Regions from separate parts of the Streptomyces sp. NPDC020807 genome, predicted to be linked through region 2. Evidence: riboswitches for the same ligand, from Rfam matches in the RefSeq annotation. Region 2 holds a riboswitch; each other region holds the start of a gene.
What was found. A riboswitch is a leader RNA that binds a small molecule or an ion and turns the genes downstream of it on or off. The one in region 2 is predicted to bind cobalamin.

Region 1 (3,265 bases), on a different contig from region 2:
CGGGTGGTGCCGAGCTCGGCGGCGAGGCCGGGGACGGCCGGGTCGGAGAGCGCGCAGAGCACCTCGTTGTCGGCGGGCAGCCGTTTGCGGGTGACGCCGCTGGCCACCATCTGGGCGTCGCAGAGGATCGGCGCGCCGGCCTGGAGGGCGGCGCGGGCGTCCGCGACGACCCGCGACGAGTAGGCGATATCGCTGACGAGGTCGGTCATGCCGCAGGCGTGGATCATCCGGACCGCCACCTGGGCGACGTCGGCGGGCAGGCCGTCGAGGTCCGCCTCGGCGCGGATCGTGGCAAAGGACCGGCGGTAGATCTCCGTCCCGTCCTTCTCGTAGTCGAACATCCTGGTGCTCTCGCTCATCTCGTCATCGGGTGGTGGCCGTGGTGGTCGTGCGGGCCGTGGTGACGGCTTCGTGCAGGGCGGTACGGGGGGTGGGGGCGCCGTTCACCAGGTACGCGCCGTCGGCGGTGGCGACGACGTCGACCCAGGTGCCGTGCGGGTGGCCGCAGCGGCGCTCGCAGCCGGAGTAGTGGACGGGCGTGCCCGCTCCGGGCAGGCCGCGCGCCGGGGCCGGGACGGCGTCGGCGCGGACGTCCGCGAGGGACTTGGCGCAGCCGGGGCGGCCGGTGCAGGCGGTCACGTTCACCCAGGGGGAGCCGGGGTCGGTGATCAGGCCGTGGGCGGCGAGCCGGTCGGTGCCGGCCGTGGTGCCCACGACCACCGCGCCGCGCCACGGCGTCAGCCGTACCTCTTCGGCGGGCAGCAGCGCCCGCAGCTGCGCGGCGGTGAGGCGGCCGAGGGGCGCGAGGACGTACAGGGCGCGGGCGCCGAGCGGCCCGGGCGCGGGCGGTCCTCCGTAGAGCAGGAGCGAGGCGGCAGGGGTGACGGGCTCCGCCGCGATCCCGGCCCGCGCGAGGGCGCCGGCCAGGTCGGGGGCGTGGCCGTCGGGGAGTTCCCCGACCCGCCAGGCGCCGGTTCCGGCCGCGCGGGCCGCGTCGAGGAAGGCCCCGGCGGCGGTGAGCGCGGCGCGGGCGGCGTCGGTCCCGGCGACGTGGTACGCCTGCCCGCCGACGTACAGCCGTGCGCGGCCCGCCTCCACTGCGACCAAGGTCACATCGCCGCCGAGCCCCGCCACGTCCCCGCGGCCGTCGTCGAGGACGAAGAGGAAACGGCCGGAAAGCGCCGCCGCCCAGGGGGCGGCGCAGAGGAGGGCGTCGAGTTCGCGGGCCCACAACTGGACCTCGGGGCCGCCGAGTCCGTCGAGTCCCGCGGCGGGGGAGACGACGATGTTGCGGACGCGTTCGTGCGTGGCGGAGGGCAGCAGGCCCGCGTCCGCGAGGAGCGCGGCGAGCTCCGTCCCGCAGCCGTCCGCCAGGCCGCGGAGCTCGGCGTTGCCCCGGGAGGTGACGCTCACCGAGCCGTCGCCCAGGGTCTCCGCCGCGTGCGCGAGGACCTCCACCTGACGTGCCGTCAAACGCCCTGCGGGAAGCCGGAGTCGAGCCAGGCCGCCGTCGTCGGCGGCGTGCAGGCGCAGCGCGCCGGGGCAGGCATCGCCACGGTCCCGGGCGGACGGTTCGTTCCGCTGGGGCTTCGGGGACGGGGGCGGGGTGGGCGGCATGGCGGCGAGCATACCCACGGGACAGGAGGCCCTCACCGGGTGTGATCCGGCCGACTCCCCGTCTCCCTTCGGCCCGTCCCCGGCACGATCTAGGATGCGGGAAGGCATGGGGTCCCAGGGCCCCGGGGAGGAAGCCCGGTGAGAATCCGGCGCGGTCCCGCCACTGTGAGCCCGTACCGGCCTGGCCGGTACGGGTGAGTCAGGAACTCCCCGCCGACACCACGACCACCCGGGGCGCGGACAACCCCGAGGAAGGGCCTGCGCCTGCCATGCTCCTGCTGCTGTCGCACTCCGACACCGACCTGCTCAGCGCCCGCGCGGCCGACGCCGCGGCGGACGGGGACGGTCCCGCGTACCGCTTCGCCAACCCCTCCCGGCTTCCCCTCGCCGACCTGCCCGGCCTCCTCGACGGCGTCGAGCTCGTCGTCGTCCGCCTCCTCGGCGGCCTGCGCTCCTGGCAGGAGGGGCTCGACGCGATCCACGCCGCCGGAAAGCCGGTCGTCGTGCTCAGCGGCGAACAGGCCCCCGACGCGCAGCTGATGGAGGCCTCGACGGTCCCCGTCGGCGTCGCGACCGAGGCGCACGCCTACCTCGCGCACGGCGGCCCCGCGAACCTGACGCAGCTGGCCCGCTTCCTCTCCGACACCGTGCTCCTCACCGGTCACGGCTTCGAGGCCCCGGCCGCCGCCCCCACCTGGGGTCCCCTGGAGCGCACCCCCCGCCGCACCGACGGCCCGACGGTCGCCGTGCTCTACTACCGCGCCCACCACATGAGCGGGAACACCGCCTTCGTCGACGCCCTCTGCGACGCCGTCGAGGACGCCGGGGCCCAGGCGCTGCCGCTGTACGTGGCCTCGCTGCGCGCCCCCGAGGAGGAGCTCGTCGAGACGCTCCGCGGCGCCGACGCGATCGTCACGACCGTCCTCGCCGCCGGCGGTACGAAGCCCGCCGAGGCGCAGGCCGGCGGCGACGAGGAGGCCTGGGACGCGGGGGCGCTCGCCGCGCTCGACGTGCCGATCCTCCAGGCGCTCTGCCTGACCGGTTCGCGGTCCGCCTGGGAGGAGAACGACGAGGGCCTCTCGCCGCTCGACGCCGCCAGCCAGGTGGCCGTGCCCGAGTTCGACGGCCGCCTCATCACCGTCCCGTTCTCCTTCAAGGAGATCGACGCCGACGGCCTGCCCGCGTACGTCGCCGACGCCGAGCGCGCGGCCCGCGTCGCCGGGATCGCCGTCCGGCACGCCCGGCTCCGCCACATCCCGAACGCCGAGAAGAAGCTCGCGCTCGTCCTCTCCGCGTACCCCACCAAGCACTCCCGCATCGGCAACGCCGTCGGTCTCGACACCCCCGCCTCCGCCGTCGCCCTGCTGCGCCGACTGATCGCCGAGGGGTACGACTTCGGGCCCGAGGCCGACCTGCCCGGCCTGGTCTCCGGCGACGGCGACGAGCTGATCTACGCCCTCATCGAGGCCGGCGGCCATGACCAGGACTGGCTGACCGAGGAGCAGCTCGCGAGGAACCCGGTCCGCATCCCGGCCGCCGACTACAAGCGCTGGTACGCGACGCTCCCGGCCGAGCTGCGCGAGCAGGTCGAGGAGCACTGGGGCCCGGCGCCGGGCGAGATGTTCCTCGACCGGTCCCGCAATCCGGA
Region 2 (3,265 bases):
ACGAGGACGCCGCCCGCGCGACGGTGCGGGGCGTCGAGGAGCGGGGCGGGCGGGCCTTCGCCTTCCGGTCCGACCTCGCGGCGCCGGACGCCGTCGACGTGTTCTACGCGGGCCTCGACGCGGGTCTCGCGGAGCTCGGCGAGGAGCCCGGCTTCGACATCCTCGTCAACAACGCCGGGGCGAGCGGCTCCGGCCGCGTCCACGAGCTGTCCCCCGAGGTCTTCGACCGGCTCTTCGCGATCAACGTGAAGGCCCCCCTCTTCCTCATCCAGCGGGGCCTCGACCGGCTCCGTGACGGCGGCCGGATCGTCAACGTCTCCTCCCTCGCGACCAGGACGGCCTTCCCCGAGTCCGTGACCTACGCGATGACCAAGGGCGCCGTCGACACGATGACGCTGGCGCTCGCCAAGGAGCTCGGCCCCCGGGGGATCACGGTCAACGCCGTCGCCCCCGGCTTCGTCGCCACCGACATGAACGCCCGGCGCCGGACGACCCCGGAGGCGCGCGCGGCCCTCGCCGCCCACTCGGTCTTCGGCCGGATCGGCGACCCCGCCGACATCGCGGACGTCGTCGCCTTCCTCGTCTCCGACGAGGCCCGCTGGGTCACCGGCCAGTACCTGGACGTCTCGGGCGGCAGCGCCCTCTGAGGGGTTCGCTGGATAAGGTGGGCGCACGATGACACGTTTCCGCGACAGCGTCCGGTCCCTCCTGCGCGAGCAGGTGCTCGACGCCGCCTACCGCCTCGTCGCCGCCGAGGGCTGGGGCGGCCTGCGCATGACCGGCATCGCGCGCGCCGCCGGGATCAGCCGCCAGACGCTCTACAACGAGTTCGGCTCGAAGGAGGCCATCGGCCAGGCCCTCGTCCAGCGAGAGCTGGAGGGCTTCCTCGTCGGAATCCAGCGCGAACTGGACGCCCACCGAGGCGAGTTGGAGGCCGCGGCGGCGGCCGGGGTCGGCTACACGCTCCAGCAGGCCGTGGACAACCCCCTCATCAAGAGCGTCCTGGTGGCGGCGCGCGGCGGCGACGACGACCTCCTCGCCTATCTGACCACCCGGCCCGAACCCGTCTTCGGGACGGCGATGACCCTGCTCGACGCGTACGCGATCGAGGCCTGGCCCGACGTGGACGAGGAGTCCCGCGGCCTCGCGGTCGAGACGATCGTGCGGCTCACCGTCAGTCACATCGTCCAGCCGGTGGCGTCCCCCGAGGTCTCGGCGGCGCGCATCGCGCGGATCACGGCCCGGATCGCGTACCCCGGCGGCCGCTGACCGCCACTCCCTCGCGCCGATCGACGGGCGGCGGGCGCGCCGACGGGGTACACCTCGACTGAGACCCCGTGACACCCCCATCGCCGATGACGACAGGGAGGCCGCCGTGGACGGCAGAAGCAAAGGGTTCGTGAAGTCCTTCAACCGTCGTGACGGATACGGGTTCGTCGTCCCCGTCGGTTCCGAGGAGCAGGTCTGGTTCAGCGCCGCCGACATCGAGGGCGAGGCCAGGACGCTCTCCGAGGGGCAGCAGATCACCTTCGTCCTCGCCCTCGGCGAGGGTCGTTTCGAGGCGAAGGAGATCCGCCTCTGAAGGCGCCGGCACTCCCATGGGGTGTGCGGGTGCGAAGAGGGCCTCGGCGGGCGCGGTGGTACTGTGCCGAAGCCAGTCGCACCTTTGTACGCACCCGAACGGGCGAGTGCACGGGTCAGGGAATCCGGTGGGAATCCGGAGCTGACGCGCAGCGGTGAGGGCGACGGGCGGAGCATCGGCCACTGGGCACTGTCGCGGGACGGGCCCGGGAAGGCGCTCCGTCCGGATGACCCCGAGTCCGAAGACCTGCTGGCGGCCCCGGCGTCGCGACGTCGCCCGGGGAGCACCGTACGACAGGCTCCGCGCATGAGCCGTGACGCAGAGGAAGCTCCGTGCCGTTCGCACACCCCGTCCCTCGCCCCGCCCGGACCCTGCTCCTGGCCCTGATGTCCGCGCTGGTCCTGGCCGTGGCCGGCTGCGCCGGTGGAACCGCCCCGAAGCCCGCGGCGAAGAACCAGGAGGAGGGCACCGCCTCCGGACACCCCGTGACGCTCGACAACTGCGGTCAGCGCGTACGGATCGACCGAGCGCCCCGGAGGGCCGTCGCGCTCGACCAGGGCGCCGCCGAGATCCTGCTCTCCCTCGGCCTCGCCGACCGGATGGTGGGCACCGCCACCTGGACCGACCCCGTCCTCAAAGGACTTGAGGCGGAGAACGCGAAGGTCCCGCGCCTCGCCGACCGCTACCCCTCCTTCGAGAAGGTCCTCGGCACCGAACCCGACTTCGCCGCCGCCTCCTTCGGCTACACGCTCGGCAAGGGCGGCGTGGCACCCCGCGAGCAGTTCGCGAAGCTCGGCGTCCCCACCTACCTCTCGCCGACCGACTGCGCCGGCAAGGACAACAGCGGCGACGGCGACGGCGTCCGCACCAAGCCGCTCACGATGGAGACCGTGTACGGCGAAATCCGTGACCTGGCCCGGGTGTTCGACGTGAGCGAGCGCGGCGAGAAGCTCGTCGCCGAGCTCAAGGGGCGGGTGGCGAAGGCCGCTTCGGCGGGCGACTTCACCGACGCGACCGTCCTCTACTGGTACGCCAACGCCGAATCCCCCTACATGGCCGGCTGTTGCGGGGCCCCCGGCGTCATCACCCGTGCGCTCGGCGCGAAGAACGTCTTCGACGACACCCGCGAGGAATGGCCCCAGATCAACTGGGAGAGCGTCGCCGACCGCGACCCCGACGTCCTCGTCATCGGCGACCTGATCCGCCGCTCCCAGTCCGCCGAGAGCGCCGCCAGGAAGATCGCCTTCCTGGAGTCCGACCCCGTCACGCGGAACATGACGGCGGTGCGGAAGAAGCGGTACGTGCTCCTCAGCGGCCAGGCCATGAACCCCACCCTGCGCACGGTCGAGGGCATCGAGAAGCTGGCGGCGGCGCTCCGCTCGTACGGACTCGCGAAGTGAGCGCACCCGCCACCAGGAGCCCCGCCGCCACCAGGAGCCCGGTGGCCCTCTGGGTCCTGGCCGGGCTCGCCCTCCTCGGCGCCTCCGTCGCCGTCGCGATCACCGTCGGACCCGCCGACCTGCGGGTCGGCGAGGTCGGGTCGGTCGTCGCCGCCCACCTCGGCGGCGACCCGGGCGCCTCCGGCGTCTCGCCGATCCGGGACGGCATCGTCTGGAACCTCCGTCTGCCCCGCACCCTCCTCGCGGCCGTCTGCGGCGCCGGACTCGCCGTCTGCGGCGTCGT
Region 3 (3,265 bases), on a different contig from region 2:
CCTCCAGGCAGGCGAGGACGGGCTCGAAGAGCTCCTTCTGCCTGCCCCCGTGGTAGCCGCGGGCCGACAGCTCGCCGACCGGCTTGCCCATGAGGACGACCTGGCTGGACCGGTCGCTGCCGGGCTTGAGCAGCACGGGGTTCATGAGCGCGGTCGGCTCGACGCGCGCGGCCTGCGCCTGCATGGCCTGCGCGCGCCCGATCTCGGCGCCCTCGCGGGTCACGAAGGAGTTGAGGGACATGTTCTGTCCCTTGAAGGGGGCGACCTTGATCCCCTGCCGGACCAGCCAGCGGCAGATCCCGGCGGTCACGACGCTCTTGCCCGCGTCGGACGTGGTCCCGGCGACGAGCAGTCCGCCACCCCTCGTGCGGCCGCCGCTCATGCGTTCCTCCCCTTCGACGCGCGCGCGCTCAGCGCGCTCACGATCAGCCGGCCGCCGACGCAGGCGGCCAGCGACACGGCGGTGACCCGGCGCGAGAGCCGGACCGCCCGGTCGATGTCGGCGACCTCGACGGGCCGCCCCTCCCCGTTGAGGACGGGCCGGTGCTCGACCCGCCCGCCGTACGAGAGGGTCCCCCCGAGCCGTACGCCGAGTGCGCCCGCGAAGGAGGCCTCGACGGGGCCCGCGTTGGGGCTCGGGTGCTTCGCCGCGTCCGCCCGCCAGGCCCGTACGGCTCCGCGCGGGTCGCCGCCGGCGAGCGTCGCGGCGACGGCGGTCAGCCGGGCGCCGGGCCAGCCGGCCACGTCGTCGAGGCGGGCCGAGGCCCAGCCGAAGCGGAGGTAGCGCGGGGACTTGTGGCCGACCATCGCGTCGAGGGTGTTGACGGCCCGGAAGCCGAGGAGGCCGGGGACGCCCGCGACCGCGCCCCAGAAGAGGGCGCCGACGACGGCGTCGGAGGTGTTCTCGGCGACGGACTCGACGACGGCGCGGGCCATCGCGGGACCGTCGAGGGACTGCGGGTCGCGCCCGCAGAGGTGCGGCAGCCGCTCGCGGGCCACGTCCAGGTCGCCGGCGGCGAGCGCCCCGCCGATCGCCTGCGCCTCGCGGCCCAGGGTCGTACCGCCGACGACGGCCCAGACGGACGCGGCGGTGAGGGCGACGGCGGCGGCCGGCCGGTTCCGTACGGCCCGGGCGGCGAGGGCGCCCGCGGCGACGGTCGTCCCGGCGCAGACGGCGGTGTGCAGGGCGCCGCGGGCGCGGTCGTCGCGGTGCAGGCGCTGTTCGACGGCGGCGGCGGTCCGGCCGAAGAAGGCGACGGGGTGGCCGCGGCGTGGATCGCCGACGAGGCGGTCGACGGCCAGCCCGAGGGCGGCTCCGTAGGCGAAGGCACCTGTGGTTCTGATGCGGCCGGGCATGGCGCATGTCCTCACTCAGGGTCCGCGCCCTGGATCGACGTGACCGGCGGCGAGAGTTCCTGACTCCCGGACCCTGGGGGCCCGGTCACAGTGGCGGGACCGCGCCGGATTCGCACCGGACTTCCTCTGACTGCCGCCGTAATGGCCTCGGCAGTCCACCACGCGCCGCGAACAGCCGTCAACCCACCTTTGACCTGCGACGGGTCACTGTGCGAAGCACCACAAACACGGCACCACGAACACGGCGGGCGGCCCCCACCCGGAGGTGGGGACCGCCCGCCGTGAGGAGGGAGGCGCGACCGTCAGACGACGATCAGGTAGATGCCGTAGCCGACGGCCGCCGCGCAGAGGGCGAAGCAGGCGTAGGCGCCGGTACGGGCCAGGGCGGCGGAGCCGCCGTTCGCCTCGGCCTCCTCCTGCTTGCCGAGGCCGACGATCCCGAGGGTGAAGAGGCCCACGAGGGCGACGGTCGCCACGAGGCTGACTCCGAAGACGGAGCCGAGAGCTGCCCAGTCGATCTTCATGTCGTTCGTTCCTTACACCGCAGCGGCGGAGGCCGGGGGAGCGGCCGGGTCCGTGGGAACCGGCGCCGGGATGGTGGTCTTGAGGTCCTCGTCCGCGACGGCGGCGACGGAACCGGGGGCCGGCGGCGGGGTGACGGCCGCGATGGCGGTGGTCACGACGCCCGCGGGCTCCTCGTCGAGGTCGTCGGCGGTGACGTTGTTGTGGTCGACCGGCTTGCGACGGGAGAGGGTCCAGATGACGCCCGAGCCGGCGACGAGGAGGACGGCGACGGCGGCGATGCCCCAGGGGCCCTGCTTGGTCAGGAACTCGGCGCCCGCGCCGACGAGGCCGGCGGCCGGAAGGGTGAGACCCCAGGCGACGAACATCCGGGTGGCGGTCGACCAGCGGACGACACCGCCCTTGCGGCCGAGGCCGGCGCCCATCACGGCACCCGAGCAGGACTGGGTGGTGGAGAGGGAGAAGCCGAGGTGCGAGGAGGCCAGGATGACCGTCGCGGCGCTGGTCTGGGCGGCGAAGCCCTGCTGCGGCTGGAGGTCGGTCAGGCCCTTGCCCATGGTGCGGATGATGCGCCAGCCGCCGAGGTAGGTGCCGAGCGCGATGGCGACACCGGCGGAGACGACGACCCACAGGGGCGGGTTCGAGCCGGGGGCGACGACGCCCTGGGTGACCAGGGCGAGGGTGATGATGCCCATCGTCTTCTGGGCGTCGTTGGTGCCGTGGGCGAGGGAGACGAGACCGGCGGAGGCGATCTGACCGGCCCGGAAGCCCTTGGCGGTGGCCTTGGCGTCGGGGTTGGCCTTGATCTTGTACGTCAGCTTGGTGGCGGCCATCGCGGCGAGGCCGGCGACGAGCGGCGCGGCGACGGCCGGGATGAGGACCTTGGTGACGATCGTCGAGCCGTTGACCGCGGACCAGCCGGCGGACATGACGGCGGCGCCGATCAGGCCGCCGAAGAGGGCGTGGGAGGAGCTGGACGGCAGGCCCAGGAGCCAGGTCAGCAGGTTCCAGAGGATGGCGCCCACGAGCGCCGCGAAGATCACTTCTGTGCGAATGCCCTCTTCGTTGATGATCCCGCCGGAGATCGTCTTGGCGACCTCCACGGACAGGAAGGCTCCGACGAGGTTCAGCACGGCGGACATGGCCACCGCCGTCTTGGGCTTGAGCGCACCGGTCGAGATGGTCGTGGCCATCGCGTTGGCGGTGTCGTGGAAACCGTTCGTGAAATCGAACACGAGAGCTGTCACGACCACAATGGCGAGCAGCAGCGTGATGTGTTCCATTTACCCAGGCAATCGTTTGACGTCAGTGGCTCGTCGAACGTAGGCAACCTGGATGAACGGAAGGTGAACTGGGGCGGGCGACGTGGTGTCTCCATCCGGTGTCA

Region 1: another riboswitch for cobalamin. It lies ahead of cobN (cobaltochelatase subunit CobN); the one in region 2 lies ahead of AB0G79_RS18260 (ABC transporter substrate-binding protein).
Region 3: another riboswitch for cobalamin. It lies ahead of AB0G79_RS30785 (cobalamin biosynthesis protein); the one in region 2 lies ahead of AB0G79_RS18260 (ABC transporter substrate-binding protein).

What each region holds. Positions count from the first base shown of each region.
Region 1 covers NZ_JBFADU010000001.1:411,088-414,352, forward strand. Annotated here, with positions in the region: gene AB0G79_RS01970 (precorrin-8X methylmutase) at 1-359, opposite strand, end outside; gene AB0G79_RS01975 (cobalamin biosynthesis protein CobG) at 364-1,629, opposite strand; cobalamin riboswitch at 1,709-1,847, shown strand; gene cobN (cobaltochelatase subunit CobN) at 1,887-3,265, shown strand, end outside.
Region 2 covers NZ_JBFADU010000011.1:42,025-45,289, forward strand. Annotated here, with positions in the region: gene AB0G79_RS18245 (glucose 1-dehydrogenase) at 1-647, shown strand, start outside; gene AB0G79_RS18250 (TetR family transcriptional regulator) at 676-1,269, shown strand; gene AB0G79_RS18255 (cold shock domain-containing protein) at 1,376-1,582, shown strand; cobalamin riboswitch at 1,700-1,830, shown strand; gene AB0G79_RS18260 (ABC transporter substrate-binding protein) at 1,969-2,982, shown strand; gene AB0G79_RS18265 (iron chelate uptake ABC transporter family permease subunit) at 3,024-3,265, shown strand, end outside.
Region 3 covers NZ_JBFADU010000033.1:55,968-59,232, reverse strand. Annotated here, with positions in the region: gene AB0G79_RS30790 (cobyric acid synthase) at 1-382, opposite strand, end outside; gene AB0G79_RS30785 (cobalamin biosynthesis protein) at 379-1,356, opposite strand; cobalamin riboswitch at 1,389-1,524, opposite strand; gene AB0G79_RS30780 (hypothetical protein) at 1,659-1,880, opposite strand; gene AB0G79_RS30775 (inorganic phosphate transporter) at 1,893-3,161, opposite strand.